One region of the Shewanella scandinavica genome, then DNA from elsewhere that is predicted to be linked to it. Evidence: predicted binding sites of a transcription regulator. Region 1 holds the regulator's gene; each other region holds the start of a gene.
The links. Region 1 encodes sigma-54, which starts transcription at its own class of promoters, with help from an activator protein. Its sites were predicted from a motif close to GTTGGCACGNNNNTNGNNT; they were not measured.
Positions count from the first base shown of each region.

Region 2: a site for sigma-54 is predicted at 2,234-2,252, ahead of glnA (glutamate--ammonia ligase). Genes of this name have one in related genera too.
Region 3: a site for sigma-54 is predicted at 3,495-3,513, ahead of Q4Q50_RS04290 (TorF family putative porin). Genes of this name have one in related genera too.

Region 1 covers NZ_JAUOES010000018.1:6,391-10,829, reverse strand. Annotated here, with positions in the region: gene kdsC (3-deoxy-manno-octulosonate-8-phosphatase KdsC) at 1-354, shown strand, start outside; gene lptC (LPS export ABC transporter periplasmic protein LptC) at 351-911, shown strand; gene lptA (lipopolysaccharide transport periplasmic protein LptA) at 898-1,452, shown strand; gene lptB (LPS export ABC transporter ATP-binding protein) at 1,449-2,180, shown strand; gene Q4Q50_RS15060 (RNA polymerase factor sigma-54) at 2,288-3,766, shown strand; gene hpf (ribosome hibernation promoting factor) at 3,795-4,082, shown strand; gene ptsN (PTS IIA-like nitrogen regulatory protein PtsN) at 4,085-4,439, shown strand, end outside.
Region 2 covers NZ_JAUOES010000028.1:14,064-18,502, reverse strand. Annotated here, with positions in the region: gene Q4Q50_RS18870 (immunity protein TsiV2 protein) at 1-423, shown strand, start outside; gene glnA (glutamate--ammonia ligase) at 737-2,146, opposite strand; gene typA (translational GTPase TypA) at 3,196-4,439, shown strand, end outside.
Region 3 covers NZ_JAUOES010000004.1:75,297-79,735, forward strand. Annotated here, with positions in the region: gene Q4Q50_RS04280 (putative bifunctional diguanylate cyclase/phosphodiesterase) at 1-1,551, shown strand, start outside; gene rimK (30S ribosomal protein S6--L-glutamate ligase) at 1,713-2,618, shown strand; gene Q4Q50_RS04290 (TorF family putative porin) at 2,705-3,397, opposite strand; gene Q4Q50_RS04295 (HU family DNA-binding protein) at 3,689-3,961, opposite strand; gene Q4Q50_RS04300 (response regulator) at 4,121-4,439, opposite strand, start outside.

The DNA of each region.
Region 1 (4,439 bases):
CTTGCGGTGATTACTGGACGTCAATCCAAAATCGTTGAAAACCGTATGACGGCGCTTGGCGTAACCCATATCTACCAAGGCGTAGACAATAAGTTCGAGCCCTATGAAGCATTGCTCGCACTCTATGGCGTTACCCCAGAAGAAGTGGCGTATATCGGTGATGACATTGTCGATCTACCAGTAATGAATGTCGTCGGTTTAGCAGTCAGCGTAGCCGATGGTCATCCCTATGTTCGTCAGCACGCCCACTTTGTGACTACGCTCAATGGCGGCCACGGTGCCTTGCGTGAACTCACAGATCTATTGCTACTCAGTCAAAATAAATTCACTTCGGCCCATGGAATGAGTATATGAGTCGTGTGACACTCGCGATTATCGCTTTTTTTGGAACGGCATTAGTGCTTTATTGGCAAGTGCAGAACAAACACAGCGGTGATACCGATAACAGAGTAAAAGATCAAAATACCCCAGATTTCATCGTTGAAGATCTGCGCAGTGTTGAGTTCAATGAACAAGGGCTAGTCAATAGCCGTGTGACGGCGAAACACATGGAACATTATGATTCAACGAATCAAACTTACTTTACTCAACCTGTTTATCTTGTTTATCCAGACCAAGGTAAAGCACAATGGCAACTCAGAGCAGATCAGGGCAAGCTAAACAAGGAAACGGGCAAGGTTGTATTAGAAAACAATGTTATTATTGATGCCATTAGCCCAGAAGAACCGATCCAGACCTTGTCCACCAGTTATCTGGAACTCGATCTCAATACGATGATAATGACCTCTGACCGCACCATTTACGTCACAGGGAAAGATTTTAATATTCAAGGCCAAGGCCTTTATGCCGACCTCAACGCGCAAGAAGTGCAATTGACCAGTCAGGTAGTAGGAACATATGAAGCAAAATAACGTATTACTTGCCAGCCTAATGCTAATAATGAGCATGAGCGCCTTTGCTAAAGTCGACGACCTGAAACAGGAAGTCAAAATCAAGGCTGTGAGCCAAACGGCAGATATCAAGAACAACCAGATCATCTTCTTTGGTCCGGTTGAAGTCACCCAAGGTTCGATTAAAATCCATGCAGATCAACTGCGTGCATTTTCTGCCGAAGGTGAAAATAGCAAAATTTTAGTGGCCACTGGCAACCCTGCGACGTACAGCCAAGTATTAGACGATGGCCGTCCAGCCTCGGCGAGCGCGAAAGAAATTCGTTACGATATGGCGAGCCGCACCCTGACACTTAAAGGTCTAGCCTCGTTAGATCAAGCAGGCAGCCAAGTGACGGGTAATTTGATCCGCTACAACATCATCCAGCAAAAATTAATTGCCGAGAGTACCGGCAGTGGTGACGATCGCGTGATCACGATTATTCAGCCAGAAAGCTATCAAGATGATGCCAAACCAGACGCGCCAGCAGATAAACCTGTGAAAAAGCAGGACTCTAAATGACCCAAATCACCCTAAGAGCACAAAATCTGGCGAAGAGTTACAAGAGTCGCCAAGTGGTTAAAGACGTCAGTCTGACGGTAAAAACCGGTCAGGTCGTTGGCCTACTCGGCCCGAACGGCGCGGGTAAAACTACCACCTTTTACATGGTCGTCGGTCTGGTTAAAAGCGATAAAGGCCACATTTTTATCGACGATGATGATTTAACCGCAGATCCTATGCACCTGCGCGCCCGCAAAGGCATAGGTTACTTGCCACAGGAAGCCAGTATCTTCCGTAAACTGACCGTCCATGACAACATCATGGCCGTGCTGCAAACGCGTAAAGAATTAAAAAAAGAGCAAAGGGAAGAAGAGCTAGAACATCTGCTTGAAGAGTTCCACATCACCCACATCCGTGACAGCCAAGGCATGTCATTGTCGGGCGGTGAACGTCGCCGTGTCGAAATTGCGCGGGCGTTAGCAGCAAATCCTAAGTTCATTTTGCTCGATGAACCCTTTGCTGGTGTCGATCCGATTTCGGTTATCGACATTAAAAAGATTATCGAACAGCTCAAAAGTCGTGGCCTTGGCGTGTTGATCACAGACCACAATGTCCGTGAGACATTAGATGTGTGTGAACATGCCTATATCGTGAGTCACGGAAACTTGATTGCCGAAGGAACACCCGCAGAGATCTTAGACAATCAGCAAGTTAGGGCTGTGTACTTAGGTGAACAATTCAGGCTATAGTTAATCAAGCGGAGCCAATGCAGGTAATTTATGCCACCATTGGACTCCACTCAAGATGATAACAAGCGACCTCATCCAACAATAATAACGTAGGGATCAGCGGTAACATGAAAGCGTCACTCCAGCTCAAACTGGGTCAACAGTTAACCATGACGCCACAATTACAACAGGCCATACGTCTGTTGCAACTGTCGTCATTAGAACTGCAGCAAGAGATCCAGCAAGCCTTAGATTCTAATCCCCTTCTCGAGCTGGAAGAGGATCAATTCGACGCCACTAAAGACCCTGTAAACCAAACGCTATCCGATACGGATTTCAGTGAATCTAGCACCCTGCCGCCAGAAAAAGACAGCTCCACCATAGACACGGCAGAGTCGCTCACGAAAGAGTCCATGCCCGACGAACTCCCCATGGACACCACATGGGATGAAGTGTTCACCGCCTCCCCTAATTCTGGCCCCGGCGGCAGTCGTGAAGATGATATGCCCTTCCAAGGTGAGACCAGTGAAGGCTTGTATGAGCACTTAGAATGGCAAAAAAACCTCACACCGTTTTCTGAAACTGATTTAGCCATTGCCACCGCCATTATTGATGCCATTGACGATCAGGGCTATCTCACCCAAAGCACTGAAGAAATTCTCGAAGCGATGGGCAATCCTGAAGTTGAGCTTGACGAAGTCGAAGCCGTACTCAAGCGCATTCAACATTTTGATCCCATTGGTGTTGCCGCCCGCGATTTAAGCGAGTGCCTGCTGATCCAACTGTCGCATTTCGCCGCTGACACTCTACACCTCGAAAATGCCCGCATGTTGATCAAAGATCATTTAGATCTGATCGCCGCGCGCGATTTTAGATTGTTGATGCGTAAGACTAAATTAAAAGAGGATGAGTTAAGGGACGGCATCGCGCTTATCCAAACCCTCAATCCCCGCCCAGGTTTATTGATTACGCCCAACGATGACGAATACGTCATCCCAGATGTGTCTGTGTCGAAGAAGAATGGCCGCTGGGTGGTTGAACTTAACCCAGACTGCATGCCAAAAATCAATGTAAATCAACACTATGCATCGATGGCGCGCAGTACTAAAAACCAAGCAGATAGCCAATTTATTCGTGGCCATCTGCAAGAGGCTAAATGGTTTATCAAAAGCCTAGAAAGCCGTAACGACACTTTACTTAAAGTTGCGAATTGCATAGTGCAATATCAGCAAGGTTTCTTCGAATACGGTGAAGAAGCCATGAAACCTATGGTGCTTAACGATATTGCCGAAGCGGTAGAAATGCATGAGTCCACCATCTCACGGGTGACCACCCAAAAATACATGCATACCCCTAAGGGACTTTTTGAACTAAAATACTTCTTCTCTAGCCACGTCGGAACTGACGATGGTGGGGAGTGCTCATCCACAGCAATCAGAGCCTTCATTAAGAAACTGGTTGCAGCGGAAAACCAGAAAAAACCATTAAGCGACAGTAAGATGGCACAACTTCTGGCAGAACAAGGGATCAACGTAGCCCGCAGAACCATTGCGAAGTACCGAGAGGCTATGCTCATTCCGCCTTCTAATCAGCGTAAAAGTTTATAACCTACAGTGGATATCGGAGGACGTTTCTATGCAAATAAACCTGAGTGGACACCATGTCGAAATTACCGAATCGTTACGCGCATATGTAGAAGAAAAGTTTTCAAAACTTGAACGCCATTTCGAACAGATCAATAATGTGCACGTTGTGCTCAATGTCGAGAAAATGCAACAGATTGCCGAAGCGAGAATAAATCTTATCGGTGGTGAAGTTTTTGCAACTTCAGAGCATGCTGACATGTATGCCGCTATAGACGCCCTGATTGACAAGCTTGATCGTCAGGTTATTAAACACAAAGAGAAGTTAACAAAACACTAATAATGGAACTTTGTACCATACTGCGGCCGGAGTGCACTACCTGCGCCACTCCGGGCAGCAAGAAAAAGGTACTGGAACTCATCAGCGACTTAGTCGCTGCCCAGTACCCGACCCTCTCATCTCAAGAGATATTCGAAAGCCTAGTGGCGCGCGAAAAGATGGGGAGCACAGGTATAGGGAACGGCATCGCCATTCCACATGGTCGATTAACCGATATAGAGCAGCCCATTGCCATACTCATTAAGTGTGAAGAGCCGATAGCATTCGATGCTATCGATAAGCAACCTGTTGATATTTTATTTGCACTACTGGTGCCTGCAGACCAATGTCAGCAGCACTTAAGTACCTTGTCTTGCA
Region 2 (4,439 bases), on a different contig from region 1:
TGGTTTGGAGTGGTGGTTTGTATTGTCGGGGTGGCCTTTTTAGGTCCCGCAGCGCTGATTGGTGCAGGCGGAATGGCTCTGGGGGCATTTTTCTTTACTGGTTTTAAAAATATAGAGACTACTTACGAGAGTCCTATAAAAAATGGGCATCGTCATTTGATTAAGGTAACGCGGAATCGTCCATTTATTGCCTGCCAATCGGATGTACGAACAATGGGCTTACGTGCAAGTATTCGTCTTCATTGCCCATTGGATAAGATGCATATTATCTTGTCATTGCTGATGACGCAGTTACCTGATTCTGAAATCCGTGTATTTAAAAATGAGCGCGTGTTAGATGGCGTACCATTTGCGTCATTTGAGTCAGGCGAACCTGCCCAACTGTCAGATTTTGCCCCTGACAATCCCAGCCTAGTTGAATAAAGCGTGGACACTTAACAATAATGGCGCGGTAGTTAACTTCCGACTATATAGGTGGTTTTATGCCGCCCCCTCGTTTAATTTAGATCAGTTTTTAACCATCTATCTCTATTGTTGCTGTTGTCTGGCGTGCCTTCTCTGAATGATAAAAGAGTGGTTGGCGATGATGCCTATGTAGAGAACAACGCGATGATTGAATCAGAATAAAAGTTGTATATACCTTCAAAATACAAAAAGCCCCGATAGCGTTGCTATCGAGGCTTTTATATTTTCTGTATCAATTACATAAAGCGAGCCAGTTGTATAGCGCTAGCCATTACAGGCTGTAGTACATTTCAAACTCAAGTGGGTGAGTTGTACGTGCTACGCGCTCAGCTTCTGCTGTTTTCAGTACGATATAAGATTGGATGAAATCTTCACTGAACACGCCGCCTTTTGTCAGGAACTCATGGTCAGCTTGCAGGTTTTCAAGGGCGTTTTCTAATGACGTTGCCACTTGTGGGATTTCAGCCGCTTCTTCTGGAGGCAGATCGTACAGATCTTTGTCCATCGCTTCACCTGGGTGGATCTTGTTTTGGATACCGTCAAGACCGGCCATCAGCAGCGCTGCGAAACCTAAGTATGGGTTGGCATGTGGATCTGGGAAACGCGCTTCGATACGACGGCCTTTAGGGCTTGGTACCACTGGAATACGGATTGATGCAGAGCGGTTACGGGCAGAGTAGGCCAACATAACAGGTGCTTCAAAGTGTGGCACTAAACGCTTGTAAGAGTTAGTGCTTGGGTTAGTGAAAGCGTTCAGCGCACGAGCGTGCTTGATGATACCACCTATGTAGTACAGCGCCGTTTCACTTAAACCCGCGTATTTGTCGCCAGCGAACAAGTTAACACCGTCTTTCGCCAGAGATTGGTGAACGTGCATGCCGCTACCGTTGTCGCCAACGATGGGTTTAGGCATGAAAGTCGCCGTCTTACCGTAAGCGTGTGCCATGTTGTGCACTACGTACTTCAGAATTTGGATTTCATCCGCTTTCTTAGTTAGCGTGTTGAAGCGAGTTGCGATTTCGTTTTGACCCGCAGTCGCCACTTCGTGGTGATGCGCTTCAACCACTTGACCCATTTCTTCAAGCACTAAACACATAGCGCTACGTAGGTCTTGTGATGAGTCAACCGGTGCAACTGGGAAGTAACCGCCTTTAGTGAATGGACGGTGACCTGTGTTGCCGCCTTCGTAGCTAGTGCCTGAGTTCCAAGCCGCTTCTTTAGCATCGATCTTAACGAAACAACCTGACATGTCAGTACCGAAACGGACATCGTCAAATAGGAAGAATTCTGGTTCTGGTCCAATCAATACAGTATCAGCGATACCAGTAGAGATCAGGTAAGCTTCTGCTTTTTTTGCAATTGAGCGTGGGTCACGGTCGTAACCCGTCATAGTACCGGGTTCAAGAATGTCACAACGGATCAGCGCTGTGGTTTCTTCGGTGAAAGGATCCAGTACGAATGTCGTTGGATCTGGCATCAGTACCATGTCTGATTCGTTAATGCCCTTCCAACCTGCGATAGAAGAACCGTCAAACATTTTGCCGTCTTCGAAGAAATCAGCATCTACCTGATGAGAAGGAATAGATACGTGCTGCTCTTTACCTTTAGTGTCGGTAAAACGTAAATCAACGAACTTAACTTCTAATTCTTCAAGTTGCTTTAAAACTGATTCAACTGACATTCTCAAGCCTCCGGTAGGGTAAAGGGATGCCCCTTCTATAATCTTTTAACTCAAGTGATTTATCTTGAGCCAAACTTACGAGCTATAAAGCGATATCCATGCCAATAATTTAACTTACTGATTAACATGGTTTAAAATCTTTGTTGCACTTAATTGGATTCGCGTGTGCACCATAATGGTGCTTTTGTCTGTGGCATTTTGGTGCATTACTCCATTTTGGTGCGCACTGAATTGATTCATGCAAAGCTAAGTTTCAAAGCATAAGGTTCAAAGCATAAGGTTCAAAGCACTAGTATGCATCGCTTATGTGGCAGTGAGATGGCAATCGCGCCTTGGCTCACAGGGAGGACTACATAAGGATAGCGGCACTGAATCTAGTAACTATTTCAGCACTATTCTGGACTATTTTCTCTGGGCGATTTCACCGCCGCATAGTTGTCATAAAACCACTCTAGTCTGTTCAACTATGCCATGCATTCTCAATTCAATAGTGGTTTATTATCATATTATTAGGAAAGAGTTCGTTCTCATGTGCAAAATGTCTTTGCTGTTCACAGGCCAAGTGAAATAAGTGATGCGTAATAAAGGTATTGCGTGACAATGAAGTGAGTCTTAAAGGCATTCAGTTTTCGCGGTCATAAATGCCAATATCAACGCCCAGTTAAATCTGCGCTAGAAATTATTGCTGTTTCACGTCGAGATGATTTTGTCACGTGAACATCAATTTGATTGATGTTTAAATCAGCAGAAATACTTTGCGTCTAGATTATGAAAAATAGTAAATTCAGCTGTTTAACTCGGATTTTTCCTACGAATATGGCAATTGAACAGTGCTTTAACTGTGACATTAGCGGATTTCACTCAATGGAATATTGGCAGGAATTAGTCAAGGATCGGCGGATTGTTTTATAAGTGTTCAAAAATAATCCTGTGCGCCAAGGCCGCTCTGGAGTAGAATGGCACGCTTTTTATTATGGTGGGTCGAGTTAGGACACTATAACGAATTACTGAAATATCCCTATTTTTGTTTGATGGTAAGAGGTTTATCCGTGCTAGAGAATTTACGTAACATCGCCATTATTGCACACGTTGACCATGGCAAAACGACCCTGGTAGACAAGTTGCTGTCACAGTCAGGCACCCTTGCAACCCGAGGAGAAGCTACTGAGCGGGTGATGGACTCCAACGATCTTGAAAAGGAACGTGGGATCACGATTCTGGCAAAAAATACTGCCATCAAGTGGAACGACTACCGTATCAACATCGTTGATACCCCTGGCCACGCCGATTTCGGTGGTGAGGTTGAGCGTGTTCTGTCTATGGTTGACTCAGTATTATTGCTAGTTGATGCCGTTGACGGTCCAATGCCACAAACTCGCTTCGTAACGAAGAAAGCGTTTGCTCAAGGCTTAAAGCCAATCGTTGTTATCAACAAAATTGACCGCCCAGGCGCGCGCCCTGATTGGGTTATCGACCAAGTATTCGATCTGTTCGATAACTTAGGCGCAACTGACGAGCAGTTAGATTTCCCAATCGTTTACGCTTCAGCGTTAAACGGTTTTGCAACTTTAGATCCAGATGTTGCAAGTGAAGACATGACGCCGCTGTTCCAAACTATCGTTGAAAAAGTATCATTCCCTGATGCTGACTCAGAAGGTAGTTTCCAGATGCAAATTTCGCAGCTGGATTACAACTCATACGTGGGTGTTATCGGTATCGGCCGTATCAAGCGTGGTAGCATCAAAACTAACCAACAAGTCACTATTGTTGGTGCTGATGGCAAAACCCGTAACGGTAAAATGGGCCAAGTATTAGGTTACATGGGTCTAGAGCGTACTGAAGTTGAAGTTGCCAACGCAGGCGATATCGTTGCTATCACTGGTTTAGGTGAGTTGAAAATTTCTGACACTGTCTGTGCTGCTGGTGCTGTAGAAGCGTTACCTCCATTATCAGTTGATGAACCAACTCTGACCATGACGTTCCAAGTCAACACTTCACCTTTTGCGGGTAAAGAAGGTAAGTATGTGACTTCACGTAACATTCTTGAGCGTTTACAACAAGAATTGGTCCACAATGTGGCACTGCGTGTTGAAGAAACTGAAAGTCCAGATCGCTTCCGCGTATCAGGCCGTGGTGAATTGCATTTATCAATCTTGATTGAAAACATGCGTCGTGAAGGTTATGAGTTAGCTGTATCACGTCCAGAAGTTATTCTGAAAACCATCGACGGTGAATTGTGTGAGCCATTCGAAACGTTAACTGTTGACGTTGAAGAAGAAGATCAAGGCACAGT
Region 3 (4,439 bases), on a different contig from region 1:
TTAGAAGTGTTGATTAAGCTCAATGCCATGACGCAAGACCAGACTGTGGTCGTGATGCTGAGTCGCTATGAAGATGAGAAACTGGCCCAGCGCTGTATTGAATTAGGTGCGCAGGATTTTCTGCTCAAGGATGAGGTTAATTCGCGGATACTAACCCGTGCGATTCGCTACGCAAAACAAAGATCTTCAATGGCATTGGCGTTACGTAATAGCCATCAAAAACTCAAAGAGCTGGCCGAGCACGACTCGCTCACTAAGTTGGTTAATCGTTATGGCTTTGAACTGTGTCTGAATCGAGCGATCGCAAGGGCGAAACGTTGCCACGATTATTTAGCCGTTATCTTACTCGATCTCGATGATTTTAAAGCGATCAATGACACTTTAGGCCACCAAACTGGTGATGTGCTGTTAGTTCAAGTGGCGGCCAGATTAAGTGAAGTGCTGCGCGATGGCGATATTATTGCCCGCTTAGGCGGGGACGAATTTGTCGTACTGGTGACGGATAACGATTATAAATATTTCCCCATGATAGTGGCCAATCGACTGCTAAAAGTCTTTGAGGACGTGTTTTGTCTCGGTGATAACGACGTGCTTATTGGTGCCAGTATCGGTGTGGCTTTTTATAATGAAGCGGCTTCGAATAGTTCTGAATTGATGAAATGCGCCGATATCGCCATGTATCGCGCTAAAAAGATGGGCCGAAATCAGATACAGTTTTATTCGGAAGCCTTAGATAAAGAGGTGCGCTACCGTAATCATATCGAGTCAAGTTTGCGTATGGCCTTAAAAAGACATGAGTTTAAGGTCCATTATCAGGCACAGGTTAATGCGAAAACCCATCAGTTGGTGGGGATGGAAGCCCTTATCCGATGGCAGCATCCAGTGGATGGCATTATCGCCCCCGATCAATTTTTACCTATTGCTGACGAAATTGGCTTAATGGATGACATTGATGATTGGGTGCTTGAACAAGCCTGCACCCAAGCTCAGATTTGGTTATCCCAGTTACAGCCTTTAGGCCAAGAATTTACTATTGCAGTTAACCTCTCCGCCTCTCAAATAGGCAATGAGAACCTGTTCGATAAAATAGTGCATATATTGACTAAGACAGGCTTGCCTGCTGGAGCATTAGAGCTTGAAATTACAGAGAATTGCCTTATTGAAGATCCCCATGCACATGCCAAAGTGCTCGATAGAATCGCCGGATTAGGGGTGCGTTTTGCCCTCGATGATTTCGGGACGGGTTTTTCGTCATTAGAACACATTAAACTGTTTCCGATCAGCGTGCTGAAAATCGATAAAAGCTTTGTCGCTTCCTACGATAAAGATGAAAAAGACACCCGATTGCTCGCCGCTTTACTCAACTTTGCCTATGGTTTTAATGTTATTTCTGTGGCGGAGGGAGTGGAAACCGTTGAGCAAGCAGAGTTTTGTACTGCGCGCCATTGCACGGTTTTACAAGGGTATTTATTTTCACGTCCCTTAGATACCGCGGCGTTTGAGGCCAAGTATATTCTGCCACTATTAACCCAAACTCAGCTCCCTGTGTGAGAGGTCTCGAACTATTTCAATAGCATAGTGATTTCGTCTGGTGAGGAATATTTTCTTGCTTTACACTGAGCAATAGACAAATATCAGCCCCTTTTTCTGTCGCTGTGCTTTTAGTGCTGCAGAACGGTTTATTCACTCATGCTTAAGTTGGTCACTCAGCAATGAAAATAGGTATTTTATCCCAATTCCCCCAGTTGTATTCGACGCAACGTTTAGTGGAGGCTTGTCAAAGCCGTGGACATGAAGCGGTCGTGATCAATACACTGAACTGCTACATGAATATTAATTCCATTAAGCCTAGCATTCATTATGAAGGCACTGAATTAGTTGGCTTTGATGCCATCATTCCGCGTATTCATGCCAGCGTGACTTTTTATGGTTGTGCCGTTGTTCGTCAGTTCGAGATGATGGGCGTGTATGCGGCGAATGATTCAATCTCTATTGCGCGTTCTCGGGACAAATTACGGGCGCTGCAATTGCTCTCCCGTAAAGGGATTGGCATGCCAGTGACAGGCTTTGCCAATAAGCCAAATGATATCCCCGACCTCATCAATATGGTGGGCGGCGCTCCGTTAGTTATTAAGTTACTCGAAGGTACTCAAGGGATTGGCGTGGTATTAGCTGAGACGAAAACGGCTGCTGAGAGCGTGATAGAAGCATTCTTGGGGCTGAAAGCGAATATCTTAGTACAGGAATACATTAAAGAATCCAATGGCAGTGATATTCGTTGTTTTGTTGTCGGTGACAAGGTCATCGCCTCTATGAAGCGCCAAGGTCCCGAGGGGGATTTTCGCTCTAATCTGCATTTGGGTGGCTGTGGTGAGGTGGTTAAAATCACTGCAGTGGAACGTAAGATGGCGATTGCGGCGGTGAAAGCGATGGGATTGGTGGTCGCTGGGGTGGATATTTTACGCTCTAATCGTGGTCCTTTGATCCTTGAGGTGAATTCGGCGCCAGGCATTGAAGGGATTGAACAAACCACAGGGATTTCAGTGACTGAGCCTATTGTTGAATATATCGAGAAAATGGTCGCTGCCCGTAAAACCAATAGACCTATTATTGCCTAATAGTTGATTACGCTAAAAAAACGCTACCGTTTAAGGTGGCGTTTTTTATGCTTAGAGCTTAGACGTAAGATCCTAAATGTTAGATCTTAGAGATCAAAGCTGTAGGAATAGCCGAGTACCAGTTTGGCATCATCATCGGTGAGATCGGTATCAGAAACCATGAACGACACTGTGCCCATGCTGGTATCTGCACTTAGTGTGACGTTATAGTCGGCATAGTTATCTTCGCCAAACCAAGATTGCACAACATCACCGCTTGAGTAGCCATAGTGCACTGATAAGCTAAGTTTTTCAGTGAGAGGCACAGAGACAGTCGCGGCAAGATAGCTGAGATCTTTATTATCTAACGGATCGGCGGCGACATCGTCACCGGCATTGATGACATGGGAGTAACCCAGTTCAAGCCACTTCCAAGTTACTGCAGCATGGAGTTCACCAAAATCAATGCTGCCAGGAGCGTCTGGGTAGGCGTAGTAGAGGTAGCCAAAGTCGTAACTGATGTCTTCGGTAATATTGCCACCATAACCCGCGTAGAGATCTAGCTCGTAGCTCGTATCATCACCAAAATCTACATTCGATGCCCAAGTGCCTGCATAGAAGCCAGAATCATGGCTATAGTCAATCCCACCTTGGATTGCGACCGCATCTTTAGTTTGAGTCGCGCCGCGCCATAGGTAATTAGAGGTACCACCAATGTTGCCTGATACGGCTGCAAAGGCATTGCCAGCCAGTAACATTCCCGTCGATAAGGCCAAAACGCTGTACAGTGATTTCTTCATGCTCATCCCCTCGATTGACTTATTTATCGATTCACCAGTGGCACACTTAAGTAAGCAGTGGTCATTAGTGCATCTTGGTTTTTTTCTAAGAAGGGATTTGCTAATCACATGCCACTATTACAATTCTATGTAATACAAGATATTAGAATATCAAGTGTTAATAAAATGTTTTTATTTGCCAGTTTATGGGGCAGAGGCGCACTCTTGTTGTGCAAAAAATATTCAGGGTTTCACTGGAAGAAAGCAAAAAAAAACGCCTCACAATGGAGGCGTTGTTTTGAATTTTCTCGCTTAGTTTACGCTGTCGCGTAGGGTTTTACCCGCTTTAAACTTAGGCACAGTCGCTTCAGCGATTTGAATTTCTTTACCTGTTTGTGGGTTACGGCCGGTGCGAGCAGCACGAGTCGCAGTTTCAAACGAACCGAAGCCTACGATGGAGATTTTGTCACCATTTTTCATTGATTCGGTAATGGCTGCTTCAAAAGACTTCAATGCGCGTGCGGCTTCTACTTTCGTTAGATCGGCATTTTCTGCAATTTTGGCGATAAGTTCAGTTTTGTTCATTTTTATTGTCTCTTCTTTCCGTAGATTTATTTGAAATAAGCGTGCCTAACATGCCATAAGGTTCAGCGCTTGGAAAGCCTTTTGCGTCTAAGCTGCCGCAGGATGTTCGGTAAAGCGCAGAATATTTACTCAGTTCGTGACTTAAGTTTTATTCTGGTTTCATTCTTCTAACAGTTGATAGAGTAATTTTTTAACCAATTTGGGTTCAAAGGGCTTGTCGCATAAGGCATTCACCCCCGCTTGGGACACATTGCTGAGGTGGGTATCGTTGGCTTCGGAAGATACCATCAAGATGGGAATGTGCGATTGCTGGCTTTCATTGCGGATATATTGAGTCAGCGCAAGGCCATCTACGCTGGGCATATTGTAGTCAGTGATGACTAAGTCGAACATATTGTTTTTCATCAACGCTATGGCCTGTGCACCATCTTCGGCCTCGGTAATCAGTTTCATCCCTAAGTTACCGATAGTGCGTTTA